DNA from 4 places in the Pseudomonas sp. GW101-3H06 genome. Region 3 is predicted to be linked to each of the others. Evidence: predicted binding sites of a transcription regulator. Region 3 holds the regulator's gene; each other region holds the start of a gene.
The links. Region 3 encodes sigma-54, which starts transcription at its own class of promoters, with help from an activator protein. Its sites were predicted from a motif close to ANTGGCATNNANNTTGCTNT; they were not measured.

Region 1 (4,034 bases), 4.4 Mb from region 3:
GCCGGTGTCCGGCGACTTGAACAACCCGCAGTTCAGCGTCATGCCGATTGTCTGGCAGACCCTGCGCAACCTGATCGTCAAGGCGGCCGCCGCGCCCTTCAAACTCATTGGTGGACTGGTGGCCGGTGGCGGGTCGGAAGATTTGGGCAGCGTGTCGTTCGCGCCGGGCTCAAGCGAGCTGAGCAAGGACGCGGAAGCGGCCCTGGTCAAGCTGTCCAAGGCCCTCAAGGAACGCCCGGCCCTGCGCCTGGAAATCGAAGGCACCGCGGCCAAGAGTAGCGACGGCCCACTGATTGCCGAGCAACGCCTTGAGCGGGAGTATCAATACAACTACTACAAAATGCTCCAGCGGCGCGGTGAAAAGGTACCGGCGAGAGCTGCTTTGCTGGAAGTGCCTGACAGCGAGAAAGGTCCGCTGCTGGAAGGCATCTACCGCACACGTCTGAAAACCCAGCCGCCTGCCGAATGGAAAGACCTGGGCAAAGAAGAACGCACCGCGAAGATGCGCGAGGGCGTGATCCAGTTCTGGAGTTCCAGCGAAGTGCTGTTGCGCGAGTTGGGCCAGGAACGCGCCAGCAGCATAAAGGATTATCTGGTCGACAAGGGTCAACTGGCCGATGACCGCGTGTACTTCATTGATGCCCAATTAGGCGAAGCGGAAAAGGACGGCAAGGTGGTGACGCCCATGCATCTGGACGCCGAATGATGGGCAAGCGGCGGTTGCTCGCATTGATGTTGGCGTTGACGGCGAACCAGGCCTGGGCGGCGGATACTTTGCGCTGCGGCAGCCAATTGATCAGTGTCGGTGACCGGTCGAGCGAAGTGCTGCACAAATGTGGTGACCCCGTCAGCCGCGATCTGCTGGGTTACAAGCGCAGTACCAATCGACGGGAAGAGTTTCAGGTCGAAGAATGGACTTACGGGCCGAACGGCGGGATGTATCAGTATCTGCGGTTCGAGGGGAATCGGTTGGTGCAGATCACCAGCAAACGCGGTAACTGAAGCCAGTCAGATATCTAATGTGGGAGCGGGCTTGCCCGCGAAGACGGAATTCCAATCTCAGGAGATGTGGATGATGTACCGACCTCTTCGCGAGCAAGCCCGCTCCCACATTGATTTGTGCTGTTTGGAATAGAACAGGCCCCGACACGAATGCCGGGGCCTGTAATGGCCACATCCTTATGGCCGTTCGCATGAACTCCTCAAGATGCGACAGACGTATATCTCGGCCCGCCTGCCGCGCCTTCTCCCAGTCCAGGCGAGAAGCCTTGCCTTTACTCGGCTTTCAGGCCGTCAGCGGAAACCGCTTTGACGCCTTTGATGTTCTTGGCGATTTTCACCGCGGTGGCTTTCTGACTATCAGTGACTGTGGTAGTGGAAGACAGGGACACAACGCCTTTGTTGGTTTCCACCTTGATATCGGTACCCGGAATGCCTTTTTCGGTAACCAGGTCTGCTTTGACTTTGGTAGTGATCCAGGTATCGGAAACATCCTCTTTCGCTTCAGTGACTTCACCGGCGGCCAGCATCATGGGTGCCTGAGTCGCCTGAGTGGACTGTGCAAAGGCTGCGTTAGTCATGGTCAGGGTCAACGCGGTTGCAGTGGCGGCAGCGATAGCGAACTTCTTCATACGAGTAACTCCTGTTTTTCTGGAAAGTCTGCTGGATTTCTTTTCAGCAGGGTTACCAGAGATATTGCGAACGCTGTGCCAACTTTGAGACTGGCAATAATCCCTTATAAATCATTTAGTTACTAAACATCTTGTTTTTCGGAATCATGCAATTTGCATGACTCGGCCATTCTCTACATGCAAGTTGCGGGTTTTGGGGAAGGCCTAACGCCATGAATTGTCGGGATTTTTCCGCAGCACTCGGAATTTGAAGGCGGCGAACAAAAAATACCCCGCCAGAGGCGGGGTATCAGGCAAACGGATGAGGAATCAGACCTTAGGGACAACGCCTTCGCAGCCTTTAGGCGCAAACTCCTGGTCGACGGTAGTGGCGCATTTCCAGCCCGTCACCGCTCGCGTCAGGGTAATGGTTTTGTTCAACACCGGACCCGGCGCATTCAGGATTGTGCAACCAATTGTGCCCGTTCCATCAGCGGCTTTACCCGAAGCTGTCGTTGTGCAGTTGGAGGTTGTCGCAGTACCGCCCACTTTCGTCAGATCAGGATCGGTTCCTTGATTCATCAGATCCTCAAATGGCACCTTCAACGCGGAAATTTCCGCCAGCCCCGCCGTCACCTTCGCCCGCGCCTGGTACTTGGAATAAGCCGGGATCGCAAACGTCGCCAGAATCCCGATGATCGCCACCACGATCAGCAGCTCGATCAGGGTAAAACCTTTTTGAATGTTCATTGACAGCCTCCGTGCATGAGTCGAAATCTCATGATCTGAAACTGTCTCAGCACAGCCCATGCCAAGCGCCACATCCCCTGTTGGCGGGTGGCATGATCGCCACACCGCCCTTTCCTCCCCCCAGGATCCGCACTATCTGACGATTTTTGTCACCTTTGCGTCGCTGGTTTGGTTCCATCGCTTGAGTAGGCTATAAGTCTTCCAACTGTCTTCGTCCGGTCGTCCAATGAATGACATTGCCCTCAGCGGCCAGGCCAAGCAAATGGTCCTGGCCCGGCTGCTCACTGACACAAGCGCGCGCAATCGCCTCGCGGGGCGTTGCTCAACCAAGGCTTCCCCCAAGGAACGCATCGGCATATTCACGATCTATGAGCCGGTCGGCTGCGAACACTGCAACGACCTGCGCACCGCAGGCTTGCTCAAAACCATGCAAGGCATCACCAGCCTTGAAGAAATCAACCGGGTCACCAAGGACTGAACATGGCGGTCAAAGCAGCAAAAATCAGTGTGTATGCCTGGGAAGGCACTGACCGCAAAGGCACCAAGGTCACCGGCGAGTTGAGCGGTCAAAACCCGGCACTGATCAAGGCGCAGTTGCGCAAGCAAGGCATCAACCCCGGCAAGGTGCGCAAGAAAACCACTTCGCTGTTCAACCTGGGCAAGCGCATCAAGGCGCAGGACATTGCCCTGTTCACGCGCCAGATGGCGACCATGATGAAAGCCGGCGTGCCGTTGTTACAGTCGTTCGACATCATCGCCGAAGGCTTCGATAACCCGGCCATGCGCACCCTGGTGGATGAGTTGAAACAGGAAGTCGCGGCAGGCAACAGCTTCGCCGCCGCCCTGCGTAAAAAGCCCCGGTATTTCGATGAGTTGTACTGCAACCTGGTGGATGCCGGGGAGCAGGCCGGCGCCCTGGATACCTTGCTGGAGCGGGTGGCGACCTACAAGGAAAAGAGCGAAAGCCTCAAAGCCAAGATCAGGAAAGCCATGACCTACCCGCTGGTGGTCGTGTTCGTGGCAATCATCGTGACCGCGATTCTGCTGGTCAAAGTAGTGCCGCAGTTCCAGTCGGTGTTTGAAGGGTTTGGCGCCCAACTACCCGCGTTCACCGTGATGGTCATTGGCCTGTCGCAATTCATGCAGGATGGGTGGTGGATGATGCTCGGCGGGCTGATCGTGGCCATCTTCGCGTTTCGCCACGCCTTCAGGACGTCGCAAGGCTTTCGCGATCGAACGGATGCCAGGCTGCTGAAACTGCCGCTGGTCGGGACCCTGATGTACAAGTCCGCCGTCGCCCGTTTCGCCCGCACTCTGTCGACCACCTTCGCCGCCGGTGTCCCCTTGGTGCAAGCCCTTGAGTCGGTAGCCGGCGCCACTGGCAATATCGTATTCAAGCGTGCAGTGCTGCGCATCAGGCAAGACATTGCGACGGGCATGCAGTTGAATTTTTCCATGCGCACTTCCGGTATTTTTCCGAACATGGCCATTCAGATGACCGCCATCGGTGAAGAGTCCGGCGCACTGGATGACATGCTCGACAAGGTCGCGGACTTTTACGAGGACGAGGTGGACAATATGGTCGATAACCTCACCAGCCTGATGGAACCGTTCATCATGGTGGTGTTGGGTGTTATCGTCGGCGGACTGGTGGTCGCGATGTACCTGCCCATC
Region 2 (4,034 bases), 5.2 Mb from region 3:
GCCATCCTTGGGCAAATCCGCGGGCGCCAGATTCAGGGTGATGCGCCGTGGCGGAAACTGCAGTCCCGAGTTGATGATCGCACTGCGCACCCGGTCCTTGCTTTCCTTCACCGCCGCCTCGGGCAGCCCGACCATGGTCAGCGATGGCAAGCCATTGGCCAGATGAACTTCAACAGTGACAGCGGGCGCATCCACGCCAATCTGGGCGCGGCTGTGGACGATGGAGAGGGACATGGTCGTTCCTTGAGGTGATGGGGGCCGCTTCCTGCGGTTTTTGAAGGGTAGACAGGAGGTGAGAATTTCGCGTGGCGGGAGGGGAGGTGAATTTTCGCAGGATGTTGCGAGTTATCGTTGGGCGGGCAGACAAAAAACGCTATTCAGGTGGCTCTTCGCTTTTTGTGAGTCATTAACACTTCCTGTGCATGGGAGTGAGATCGAACACGGCGAAAAGCGTAAAGAAAAGGGCGTGGACTGATAAATCAGGCGGGAAAGATGCTTTTTGTAGGGCCGTGCCGAGATAGTTGAACGGCGTCGGTGACAGCTTGCGGGCGGAGCGAGCCCCACCAATGTCGCCTGCAGGAGCGAGCTTGCTCGCGAAAAATTTGAATAAGAGGCGCAGTAGGCGGCCCAGGTCGCGGGCGCTGAACCAGGGTTGGTTTTGGATGAGTAGGGCGTGGAGGTGGAGTTTGTGGCGGGTGAAGACAGACGGAATTAGGTATGCATCGTCTCGATTCATTGATACAGCGCCTCTTGCTTATAAGGGCTGCCGGCAATTGTCGCCAAACAATTGGGTGGCAGTTGTACGCGGGTTGGCGAACCGGAGCAAAAGGAACCCGGCAGACCCGGAGGTCTCCCACGCACAACCGCCATGACTTGCGTCGATGGTCGTCATGCTCCTTAAGCTTCCAGGTCGCCAAACCCAGTGCTGAACATTCAGCTGAGGGTGAGCTTAGAAACCGGAGCATCGCGGCGCAATCGGACGGCGGATGAGAACTTTGTAGGACGTTGCCGGGATTATTGCGGGGCTTGAGATCGAAAGATCGCAGCCTGCGGCAATTCCTACAGATGAATCTGAAGGTCGTTCCGACCTAATCGCGAGCAGGCTCGCTCCCACAGTGGATTGGGTTTCAAAGTGGGCTATGCGGTGTTATTCGGTGGGTGGGTTCAGCTTTGCCTCCATTTCCGCCACCTTTGTCTCAAGCGCCTCCAGGCGGGCGCGAGTGCGTGCCAAGACAACCATCTGACTATCGAATTCTTCCCGGCTCACCAGGTCCAGTTTGCTGAAGGCGCTTTGCAGCAGGGCCTTGAACTGGCTTTCGATTTCGGCTTTCGGCAGTGGCGTGTCACCGCTGAAGAGGCGGGAGGCGGTGCCGGTCAGGGCGTCGAGGAAGTCTTTGGGCGCGAGCATGGGGAAAAGTCCTGGTAACAATGGCGGGCAGTGTATCACGCAGTGTCTATAGTCAATTTCGCGGGCAAAGGATGCACGCTTTTCGCGCATGCGGATGGACGGTGTCGCACCGTTGTTGTGCGTAACGTGCCGAGTGTTGTGGCGAAGTGGCGGCCATCAACCGGTAAAGGCTTGAAAACAGTGAGTTTTGTGGAGATGGCAAGCTTTCTGCTTAGACGGTAGTGACCCATGCACTGATGCAGTCACCGTGACGAATGCAGTGCGCCGAGCGAAACGCGGGGAGCGTTTGGCAAGGAGCGGTTAGCTGGCGTCGGACGGGCGGGTAAGGCCGACGATGCGTTACAAAGCCAGGCACTGCGCTTAGACTTGAGACGGGTTTGTTTTCCTGGGGCAAGTCCACCAATTCGGGAGAGAGTTTTCATGAAGCTAGTCACTGCCATCATCAAGCCGTTCAAGTTGGACGACGTGCGCGAGTCGTTGTCCGAGATCGGCGTGCAGGGCATTACCGTCACTGAAGTCAAAGGCTTCGGTCGGCAGAAGGGTCACACCGAGCTGTATCGCGGCGCGGAGTACGTGGTCGATTTCCTGCCAAAGGTGAAGATTGATGTCGCCATTGACGACAAGGATCTCGACCGGGTTATCGAGGCGATAACCAAGGCCGCCAACACCGGCAAGATCGGTGACGGCAAGATCTTCGTGGTCAATCTGGAACAGGCGATTCGCATCCGTACCGGCGAAACCGATACCGACGCAATCTAAGCCGCCACAAACCCAACGCCCCAGGAGAAAACAATATGACTCTGCGTAAAATCGCAGGGCTAGGAGCCCTGTTGTCCCTCGTAATGCCCGGCCTGGCCATGGCGGCAGACGAAGTGGCGGCCCCAGTCCTCAACTCCGGCGATACCGCCTGGATGTTGACCTCGACAGCTCTCGTGCTGTTCATGACCATTCCCGGCCTCGCGCTGTTCTACGGCGGCATGGTTCGGTCGAAAAACATTCTTTCCGTGATGATGCAGTGCTTCGCCATTACCGGTCTGATCAGCGTCCTGTGGGTTATTTATGGCTACAGCATCGCGTTCGACACCACCGGCATGGAGCAGGGCGTCGTCAACTTCAATTCCTTCTTCGGTGGCATGGGCAAGGCATTCCTGGCCGGTGTCACGCCATCGAGCCTGACCGGCCCGGCGGCGCTGTTCCCTGAAGCGGTGTTCATCACCTTCCAGATGACCTTTGCCATCATCACCCCGGCGCTGATCGTCGGTGCTTTCGCCGAGCGCATGAAATTCTCCGCGATGCTGGTGTTCATGGGCATCTGGTTCACCCTGGTTTATGCGCCGATTGCGCACATGGTCTGGTCCGGCAACGGCGGCCTGATGTGGGACTGGGGCGTGCTGGACTTCGCTGGCGGCACCGTGGTGCACATCAATGCCGGTGTGGCCGGTCTGATCGCCTGCCTGGTACTGGGCAAGCGTAAAGGTTTCCCGACCACCCCGATGGCTCCACACAACCTCGGTTACACCCTGATGGGCGCCGCCATGCTGTGGATCGGCTGGTTCGGCTTCAACGCCGGCTCCGCCGCGGCCGCCAACGGCACTGCCGGCATGGCGATGCTGGTCACCCAGATTGCAACCGCCGCAGCGGCCCTGGGCTGGATGTTCGCCGAGTGGATCACTCACGGTAAACCAAGCGCACTGGGCATCGCCTCGGGTGTGGTTGCCGGCCTGGTCGCCATCACTCCAGCCGCTGGCACTGTAGGCCCGATGGGCGCCCTGGTGATCGGCCTGGCCGCAGGCGTGGTGTGCTTCTTCTGCGCCACCACCCTGAAACGCAAAATGGGTTATGACGACTCCCTGGACGCCTTCGGTGTGCATGGTATCGGCGGTATTCTCGGCGCGATCCTGACCGGTGTATTCGCCGCTCCGTCCCTGGGTGGCTTCGGCACCGTGACCGACATCGCCGCACAAGTCTGGATTCAATGCAAAGGCGTGGGCTTCACGGTGATCTACACCGCGATCATCACTTACATCATCCTCAAGGTCCTGGATGCTGTCATGGGCCTGCGCATCACTGAAGAAGAAGAGTCGGTCGGCATCGATCTGGCACTTCACAACGAACGCGGCTACAACTTGTAAGCACGCGCATGAAAAAATTTGCCCGGCTTGCCGGGCATTTTTTTGTCCGCGATTTATCATTGAAAGGGCGGCTGAAAGGTTTTTTCTTACAGCTTTGTGAACGTTTACGACGCGTGTTTTTGTGCCGTCGAAGGCTTACACGATTGAAGGATTATTAGGGCCTTTGTTTTTTCCCAGAGCACGCTAGAATGCGCCCCGAACGTGCGGAGAACTGTATGTGGCAACAGACTCTGATAACCCTGCGGGCGAGGCCCCGGGGCTTTCATCTGGTAACGGACGAGTTACTCGCCGGCCTGCCTGAACTCAAGGCATGCCGGGTTGGTCTGTTGCATTTGTGGCTGCAGCATACCTCGGCGTCGTTGACCATCAACGAGAACGCCGATCCGGCGGTACGTCGCGACTTCGAACGATTTTTCAATCGTCTGATCCCACAAGGAACAGACGGCTATGAGCATAACGACGAAGGCCTGGACGACCTCCCGGCGCACTTCAAG
Region 3 (4,034 bases):
AGGTCGGCAATGGGGCCGAGCAGGCTCGTTTCGTCGGTGATTGCTTCGGCCAGCGAGCGATTGGCGCTGCTCAGCGGGTGGCGACGGCGGGTTTCCGAGAAGCGTTTGAGCAGGGTTTCTTCGTCGGCATCCAGATACAGCACATCGCACTGGATGTGACGGCTGCGTACTTCTTCCAGCAGCTCGGGAAACCGCGATAGATGGCTTGGCAGGTTGCGCGCATCGATGGATACGGCAACCAGCGGCTGTGACAGCTCGGTATGAATCAACGCACGTTCGGCCAGTTCCGGCAGCAACCCGGCAGGCAGGTTGTCGATGCAGTAGTAGCCGTTGTCCTCGAGCACATCGAGGGCGGTGCTTTTACCTGAGCCGGATCGGCCGCTGACGATGATCAAGCGCATGATTACTGCCCGTTTTGCTCGTCCAGGACAACCTGATACAAGGCTTGATTGCTCGGGGCGCTGCGCAGTTTGTCGCGCACGTCCTTGCGGTCGAGCATGCTGGCAATCTGGCGCAACAACTCAAGGTGCGCATCGGTGGCGGCTTCCGGGACCAGTAGCACAAACAGCAGGTCAACCGGCGCGCCGTCGATGGCGTCGAAATCTATAGGGGCATCCAGGTGCATCAAGGCGCTGATGGGCGCATTGCATCCCTTGAGGCGGCAATGAGGAATGGCGATGCCGTTGCCAAAACCGGTCGAGCCGAGTTTTTCGCGGGCGATCAAAGCCTCGAAGACATCTTGCATCTCCAGATCCGGCACTTCGCGATGGATAAGGTTGGCAATTTGCTCTAGGGCTTTCTTTTTACTGCCGCCCGGCACGTTCACCAGGGAACGGCCGGGGGTCAGGATGCTTTCAAGTCGGATCATGGGTTGGGAGTGTTAACGACCGGTAGCGCCCTGGAGGAGGCTCTGGGTCTTTTCCTTATGCTTTTTGAGTTGTTTATCCAGCTTGTCGGTCAAGGCGTCGATCGCCGCGTACATATCGGTATGTTCCGCGTTCGCGACCACTTCATTGCCGGGAATATGCAGCGTGGCTTCGATTTTCTGCTTCAGCTTTTCGACCGTCATCGTGACCTGCACGTTGGTGATCTTGTCGAAATGTCGCTCCAATCGTTCGAGTTTTTCGCCGATGTAGGTGCGAAGAGGTTCGGTCACTTCCAGTTGGTGTCCACTGATGTTGACTTGCATACAGCTTCTCCTTCGTTGCCAGTGCATAAAGCGGCAGATCAGATGATCTGCCACTGGAACGCTGTGGCGTGGCTCTACATCAATCGCTTGCGTTCGCTCGAAGGCGCGATCCCGAGGGATTCGCGGTACTTGGCGACGGTGCGGCGAGCCACCTGAATGCCTTGTGCCTCCAGTAAACCAGCGATCTTGCTGTCACTCAACGGCTTTTTCTGATTTTCCGCGGCAACCAGTTTTTTGATGATCGCGCGGATCGCCGTGGACGAGCATTCGCCGCCTTCGGAGGTGCTGACGTGACTGGAGAAAAAGTATTTCAGTTCATAAATACCCCGGGGGGTATGCATGAATTTCTGCGTGGTCACCCGTGAGATCGTCGACTCGTGCATGCCGACCGCTTCAGCGATGTCATGCAGGACCAACGGCTTCATCGCCTCGTCGCCATACTCCAGGAAGCCGCGCTGATGCTCGACGATCTGGGTGGCTACTTTCATCAGGGTTTCGTTGCGGCTTTGCAGGCTCTTGATGAACCAGCGGGCTTCCTGCAGCTGATTGCGCATGAAGGTGTTGTCGGCACTGGTATCGGCGCGGCGCACGAAGCCTGCGTACTGGGCGTTGACCCGCAGTCGTGGCACAGACTCCTGGTTGAGCTCTACCAGCCAGCGCTCGTTGTCCTTGCGCACGATCACGTCCGGGACCACATATTCGGCTTCGGTGGACTCGATCTGCGAGCCCGGGCGCGGATTGAGGCTCTGGACCAGTTCGATGACCTGGCGCAGTTCGTCTTCCTTGAGCTTCATGCGGCGCATCAGCTGGCTGTAGTCACGGCTGCCGAGCAAGTCGATGTAATCGGTGACCAGGCGTTTGGCCTCGGCCAGCCAGGGTGTTTTGGCAGGCAGCTGGCGCAATTGCAGCAACAGGCATTCACCCAGGTTACGGGCGCCGATGCCGGCGGGTTCGAATTGCTGGATGCGGTGCAGGACGGCTTCGATCTCGTCCAGTTCGATGTCCAGTTCCGGATCGAAGGCTTCGAGGATTTCCTCGAGCGTTTCGTCCAGATAGCCCTGATTGTTGATGCAGTCGATCAGGGTCACGGCAATCAGCCGGTCAGTGTCGGACATCGGGGCCAGGTTCAGCTGCCAGAGCAAGTGGCTTTGAAGGCTTTCACCGGCTGATGTGCGGGTGGTGAAGTCCCACTCGTCATCATCGTTGCTGGGAAGGTTGCTGGCGCTGGTCTGGTAGACGTCTTCCCATGCCGTATCGACAGGAAGTTCGTTGGGGATGCGTTCGTTCCAGTCGCCTTCGTCGAGGTTATCAACCGTCGGCGCGCTTTCCTGGTAGGAGGGTTCCTGGATGTCGGTGTTGGGCTTCTGTTCGGCGTTGTCGGCCAAGGGGTCGGTGTTGTCGAAGTCGTCGCCTTCTTCCTGGCGCTCGAGCATCGGATTGGACTCCAGGGCCTCCTGGATTTCCTGCTGCAGGTCCAGGGTCGACAATTGGAGCAGGCGGATGGCCTGTTGCAGCTGCGGTGTCATCGTCAGCTGCTGGCCCATTCTCAAGACTAGCGATGGTTTCATGGCAGGGGCTTAACACCTTATTCGCCGGCGCACATGCGCCATCCACTACAGGGGCGCCGGAGCGCCAAACATAAGCAAATTATATGCCCGAAGTTGCGGTGCTTGCCTAGAGCGCTGTAACAATAAAAAAGTATTGATTTTTATCGAGACAAGCGCTCGGTCGACTAGCCAGCTCAGTGCTTACAGGCGGAACTCATGGCCCAGGTACACTTCCTTGACCAGATCGTTGGCCAGGATGGTGTCGGAGTCGCCTTCGGCGATCAGTTGGCCATCGTTGACGATATAGGCTGTTTCGCAGATATCCAGGGTTTCACGGACGTTGTGGTCAGTGATCAGCACGCCAATGCCCTTGGCCTTGAGGTGGTGGATGATCTGTTTGATGTCGCCCACCGAAATCGGGTCCACGCCGGCGAAGGGTTCGTCGAGCAGGATGAATTTCGGGTTGGTGGCCAGTGCGCGGGCGATTTCCACGCGGCGGCGTTCGCCACCGGACAGGCTCATGCCGAGGTTGTCGCGGATGTGGCTGATGTGGAACTCCTGCAGCAGGCTTTCCAACTCCTGGCGACGATCGGCCTTGTCGAGTTCCTTGCGGGTCTCGAGGATGGCCATGATGTTGTCGGCCACCGACAGTTTGCGGAAGATCGACGCTTCTTGCGGCAGATAGCCGATACCGGCCTTCGCGCGACCGTGCATAGGCTGGTGGCTGACGTCCAGGTCGTCGATCAGGACGCGGCCCTGATCGGCCCTTACCAGGCCTACGATCATGTAGAAGCAGGTGGTCTTGCCGGCGCCGTTGGGGCCAAGCAGGCCGACGATCTGACCGCTGTCGATGGACAGGCTCACGTCACGCACGACCTGGCGGCTCTTGTAGCTCTTGGCCAGATGCTGAGCTTTCAGAGTTGCCATTACTGGGCCTTTTGCTCGTCGGTTTTCTTTTTCGGCTGGATCACCATGTCGATGCGTGGGCGCGCTTCGGTGACTTTGCTGCCTGTGGCGCGACCGGCGCTGGCCAGCTTTTTAACGGTGTCGTAGACGATTTTTTCGCCCTGGGTGACGTTGTTGTCCTTGTCGACGACTTTGGCGCGATCGATCAGCACAACGCGGTTTTGCGTTGCATGATACTGGATGGTCACGCCCCAGCCTTGAACAGGCTTGGCATCGCCCGCGGTTTGCACTTGTTCGAAGTAGGCGAGGTTGCCCACCGACGTCACCACATCGATATCGCCGTTAGATGCGCGGGTCATGGTCACTTTGTTGCCTGTGACCTTCATCGAGCC
Region 4 (4,034 bases), 3.8 Mb from region 3:
GTTAAGCCCGACCACCAGGCCGTATCCGATCAACTGGTTGGAACGCACGCCGGAAATGCTGGCGATGTCCTTCAGGCGCTCGGCTTGAGCGCCTATCGAAATGGACATCAACAGCGCAGCCGCGATCAGGTGTTTGAAATTCAACATAGCCACCTAGAAAGGGAACAGCGGGCTGAGGAAGAAACGGTCGAACCAGCCTGGCTGACTCGCATCGGCAAACGAACCGGTGCCCGAATAGGTGATGCGTGCATCGGCGACGCGGGTCGACGACACGGTGTTGTCGGTGGCGATGTCATCGGCGCGAACCAGCCCGGCAATCCGTACCAGCTCATCGCCGGTATTGAGCGTCAGCCATTTCTCGCCACGCACGGCGATGATGCCGTTGGGCAAAACATCGGCGACGGTCACGGTGATCGAACCGGTCAGGCTGTTGCCCTGCCCGGCCTTGCTGTCACCCTTGGTCGCGCGATCGCCTTCATAACTGGCACTCAGGCTCAGGTCGTTGCTACCGAACGGGTTGTTGGTGGTGGCGCTGCTACCGAACAGCGAGGTCAGGCCGATGCCGGTCTTGCTGGTCTTGTCGATTTGCGAGTTGGCGTTTTTGCTGGCCTGGGTCTTCTCGTTCAGGGTAATGGTGATGATGTCACCGACCCGGAACGCCTTGCGGTCGGTGTAGAGATTCTGTTCGAACCCGGCCTGATAGATCGAGCCGTTGTTCGCCGCAGCCGGCAGCGGCGTGCGCGGCAACACCGGGGCGTAGTAAGGGTCATTGGGCTTGGGCGTCACAGGCACGCAGCCTGCGAGCGCGGTGATCCCACTCAGTGCCAGAACAGAGACGAAGCGTTTCATGACCCTACCTCACGGTGTTGCAGGCGACCTCATGGTCGCCTCATAGACTTGATTACAGATTCTGCGTTACGAACGAGAGCATCTGGTCGGCGGTGGAGATCACCTTGGAGTTCATCTCGTAGGCGCGCTGGGTGGTGATCATGTTGACCATCTCCTCAACGGTGCTGACGTTGGACGTTTCCAGAGTGTTCTGCAGCGTGGTACCGAAACCGGCCAGGCCCGGGGTGCCGACTTGTGGCGCACCACTGGCAGCGGTTTCCAGGAACAGGTTGTTACCCACCGCTTGCAAGCCGGCCGGGTTGATGAAGTCGGCGGTTTGCAGGTTGCCGATCACTTGGGAAGCCGGGTTGCCGGCCACGGTGATGGACACGGTGCCGTCTTTACCCACGGTGAAGGTCTGAGCGTCGTTCGGAATGACAATTGCCGGTTCCAGGGCGAAGCCGCTGGCGTTGACGATCTGGCCGTTGGAGTCCAGATGGAACGTACCGTCACGGGTGTAGGACGTGGTGCCGTCCGGTTGCAGGATCTGGAAGAAACCGCGACCGTCGATGGCCATGTCCAGCGGCTGCTCGGTGGTTTGCAGGCTGCCGGCGTTGAAGTTTTTCTGGGTGCCGACGATGCGCACACCGGTACCCAGTTGCAGACCCGACGGCAGTTCGCTGTCCTGGGTCGACTGGGCGCCTGGCTGACGCTTGATCTGGTAGAGCAGGTCCTGGAACTCGGCGCGGTCACGTTTGAAACCCGTGGTCGACACGTTGGCCAGGTTGTTGGAAATGGTGGTCAGGTTGGTGTCCTGGGCGGACAGACCGGTTTTGGCAACCCATAGAGCCGGAAGCATTCGATTCTCCTCGTGCGCCTGTTTTACGGCGCGACGTTCTGATAATTAGCTGATCTGCAAGACCCGAGCCATGGCCTGGTCGTCTTCTTTGGCGGTGTTCATCATCTTGATGTGCAGCTCGAACTGCTTGGACAAGGCCAGCACCGAGGTCATCTCGTCCACGGCATTGACGTTGCTCGACTCAAGGAAACCGGACACCAGTTTGACGTTGGCATCGGCTTGCGCCGGCTGGCCATCCTTGGTGTGGATCGAACCGTCCAGGCCCTTGGTCATGTTCTTGATGTCCGGGTTGACCAGTTTGATGCGGTCGACTTCCGCCATGACGCGGGGACCTTCGCCCATCGCACGAATGCTGATGGTGCCGTCCTCGCCCACTTCGATCTGCTGCTCGGGCGGCACGGCAATCGGACCGCCATTGCCGATCACCGGCATGCCATTGCCGGCGCGCAACACACCCAGGGCGTCAACCACCAGGCTGCCGGTGCGCACGTAGCTTTCACCGCCGTCAGGGTTCTGCACCGCCAGCCAGCCGTTGCCTTGCACGGCGACATCGAGGTCGCGGCCGGTTTCCACCAAAGCGCCCGGAGAGAAGTCGGTGGCCGGGCGTTCGGACATCGCAAAGGCACGCGCCGGAAAGCTGTCACCGAACACCGGCATCGAGCGCGCCTGCTCCAGGTCTTTCTGGAAGCCGTTGGTAGAGATGTTCGCCAGGTTGTTGGCATGAGCCTTCTGCGCCAGTGCATTCTGGCTGGCGCCGGTCATTGCCACATAAAGGTACTTGTCCACAATCTATCCTCTGCCTGCCGGACGTTTGCCGCCCACTGCTGTACTGATGAGCCATAAGCAATTTGCAGACCAACTTGTTTTTTGCAGCGCGAGGCCCGGCAAACAAAGGACTTGAGGGAGTTTCAGGGGATCAGGAGAAATGTGTCAGAGACGAAAAACCGGCGGTGTCATGCCGGTGGGTGGCAAGGCTTGGCCTTGGGCAGTGGCCAACTCCGCTTTCGCGAGCGGGCTCGCTCCCAGAGGGTTATCGATTCAAATGTGGGAGCGAGCCTGCTCGCGAAGAGGCCATCACAGGTGAATCAACTATCGGTTATGACTCGGTCTTACCGACCTCATACTCGCGCAACTTGTTGGCAATGGTGGTATGAGAAACCCCCAGCCGCTTACCCAATTGCCGACTGCTCGGATGTTCGGAATACAACCGTTCCAGCACCGCTTTCTCAAAGCGCCCGACAATCTCGTCCAGCCCGCCCTCCAGGGAAAAATCACCCAAAGGCTGACGCACGCCATAGTCCGGCAATCGAATGTGCTCAGCCTTGACCGTCCCGCCGTCGCACAGGGAAACCGCCTGGAACAGCACGTTTTCCAACTGCCGGACATTGCCCGGCCAATGGTAATGAGTAAGCCGATCCATGGCCGCCGGGGCCAGTTTGGGTAAGGGGCAACCGATCTGTCGGCTGGCCTGATCGAGGAAGTGCTCAACCAGCGGCGGCAAACCGTCAAGGCATTCACGCAGTGGCGGGATGTGCAGCGACAACACGTTCAAGCGGTGATACAGGTCCTGACGAAACTCACCGCGGGCGCACAACTCGGACAGATCGACCTGGGTCGCGCAGATCACCCGCACATCGAGATAAACCTCTTCATCGCTGCCGACACGCCGGAAGCAGCCGTCCTGCAGGAAGCGCAGCAATTTCACCTGTAACCGAGGACTCATTTCGCCGACACCGTCGAGAAACAGCGTACCTCCCGCCGTCAGTTCCAGCAGCCCGAGCTTGCCTTCGGCCCGCGCCCCTTCGAAGGCACCGGGGCCGTAGCCGAACAGTTCGGTCTCGGCCATGGATTCCGGCAGGCCGGCGCAGTTGAGCGCCATCAACGGTGATTGCCCGCGCGGGCTGGCCAAATGGCAGGCACGTGCCAACAACTCTTTGCCGGTCCCGGTTTCCCCTTCTATTAATAGTGGCGCGTCGAGCGGGGCCATGCGCCTGGCTTCTCGCACCACCGCCGCCATCACTTTCGAGCTCTGAAAGATGCTGTCGAAACCGCGCAACTCCTGCTTGCGCACGTTGTAGATGCGTTCCCCAACCCGGTCGGCGCGATGCAGCGTCAGCACGGCACCGGCCATGGCTTCGCTGTCGTCATGTTCCGATTGCAGCGGTGCGATGTCGGCGAGAAACACGTCACCCTTGACCTTGACGCGCAATCCGTTGATCCGTGATTTATTGGCGCGCACCAGTTCCGGCAAATCAAAGTCTTCGGCATACCGCGACAACGGAATCCCCGGCACTTCATCGACGCGCACACCCAGCAGCTGCGCCGCCGCCCGGTTAGCGGCAACGAT

Region 1: the regulator sigma-54 is predicted to act here: its motif matches at 2,407-2,426, upstream of AC07ZE_RS25335 (pilin).
Region 2: the regulator sigma-54 is predicted to act here: its motif matches at 1,603-1,622, upstream of glnK (P-II family nitrogen regulator).
Region 4: the regulator sigma-54 is predicted to act here: its motif matches at 2,528-2,547, upstream of AC07ZE_RS22280 (flagellar basal body rod protein FlgF).

The regions. Positions count from the first base shown of each region.
Region 1 is NZ_JBWKZO010000001.1:5,521,822-5,525,855, forward strand. It holds gene AC07ZE_RS25320 (DUF748 domain-containing protein) at 1-706, shown strand, start outside; gene AC07ZE_RS25325 (DUF2845 domain-containing protein) at 706-1,002, shown strand; gene AC07ZE_RS25330 (BON domain-containing protein) at 1,275-1,631, opposite strand; gene AC07ZE_RS25335 (pilin) at 1,941-2,360, opposite strand; partial or broken gene AC07ZE_RS25340 (type IV-A pilus assembly ATPase PilB) at 2,652-2,838, shown strand; gene AC07ZE_RS25345 (type II secretion system F family protein) at 2,841-4,034, shown strand, end outside.
Region 2 is NZ_JBWKZO010000001.1:6,259,348-6,263,381, reverse strand. It holds gene AC07ZE_RS28940 (YifB family Mg chelatase-like AAA ATPase) at 1-234, opposite strand, end outside; partial or broken gene AC07ZE_RS28935 (BRO-N domain-containing protein) at 611-736, opposite strand; gene AC07ZE_RS28930 (accessory factor UbiK family protein) at 1,148-1,408, opposite strand; gene glnK (P-II family nitrogen regulator) at 1,829-2,167, shown strand; gene AC07ZE_RS28920 (ammonium transporter) at 2,203-3,540, shown strand; gene AC07ZE_RS28915 (secondary thiamine-phosphate synthase enzyme YjbQ) at 3,756-4,034, shown strand, end outside.
Region 3 is NZ_JBWKZO010000001.1:1,089,175-1,093,208, forward strand. It holds gene rapZ (RNase adapter RapZ) at 1-401, opposite strand, end outside; gene ptsN (PTS IIA-like nitrogen regulatory protein PtsN) at 404-868, opposite strand; gene hpf (ribosome hibernation-promoting factor, HPF/YfiA family) at 881-1,189, opposite strand; gene AC07ZE_RS04910 (RNA polymerase factor sigma-54) at 1,264-2,757, opposite strand; gene lptB (LPS export ABC transporter ATP-binding protein) at 2,938-3,663, opposite strand; gene lptA (lipopolysaccharide transport periplasmic protein LptA) at 3,663-4,034, opposite strand, start outside.
Region 4 is NZ_JBWKZO010000001.1:4,869,833-4,873,866, forward strand. It holds gene AC07ZE_RS22265 (flagellar basal body P-ring protein FlgI) at 1-147, opposite strand, end outside; gene flgH (flagellar basal body L-ring protein FlgH) at 154-849, opposite strand; gene flgG (flagellar basal-body rod protein FlgG) at 902-1,687, opposite strand; gene AC07ZE_RS22280 (flagellar basal body rod protein FlgF) at 1,733-2,473, opposite strand; gene AC07ZE_RS22285 (sigma-54-dependent transcriptional regulator) at 2,784-4,034, opposite strand, start outside.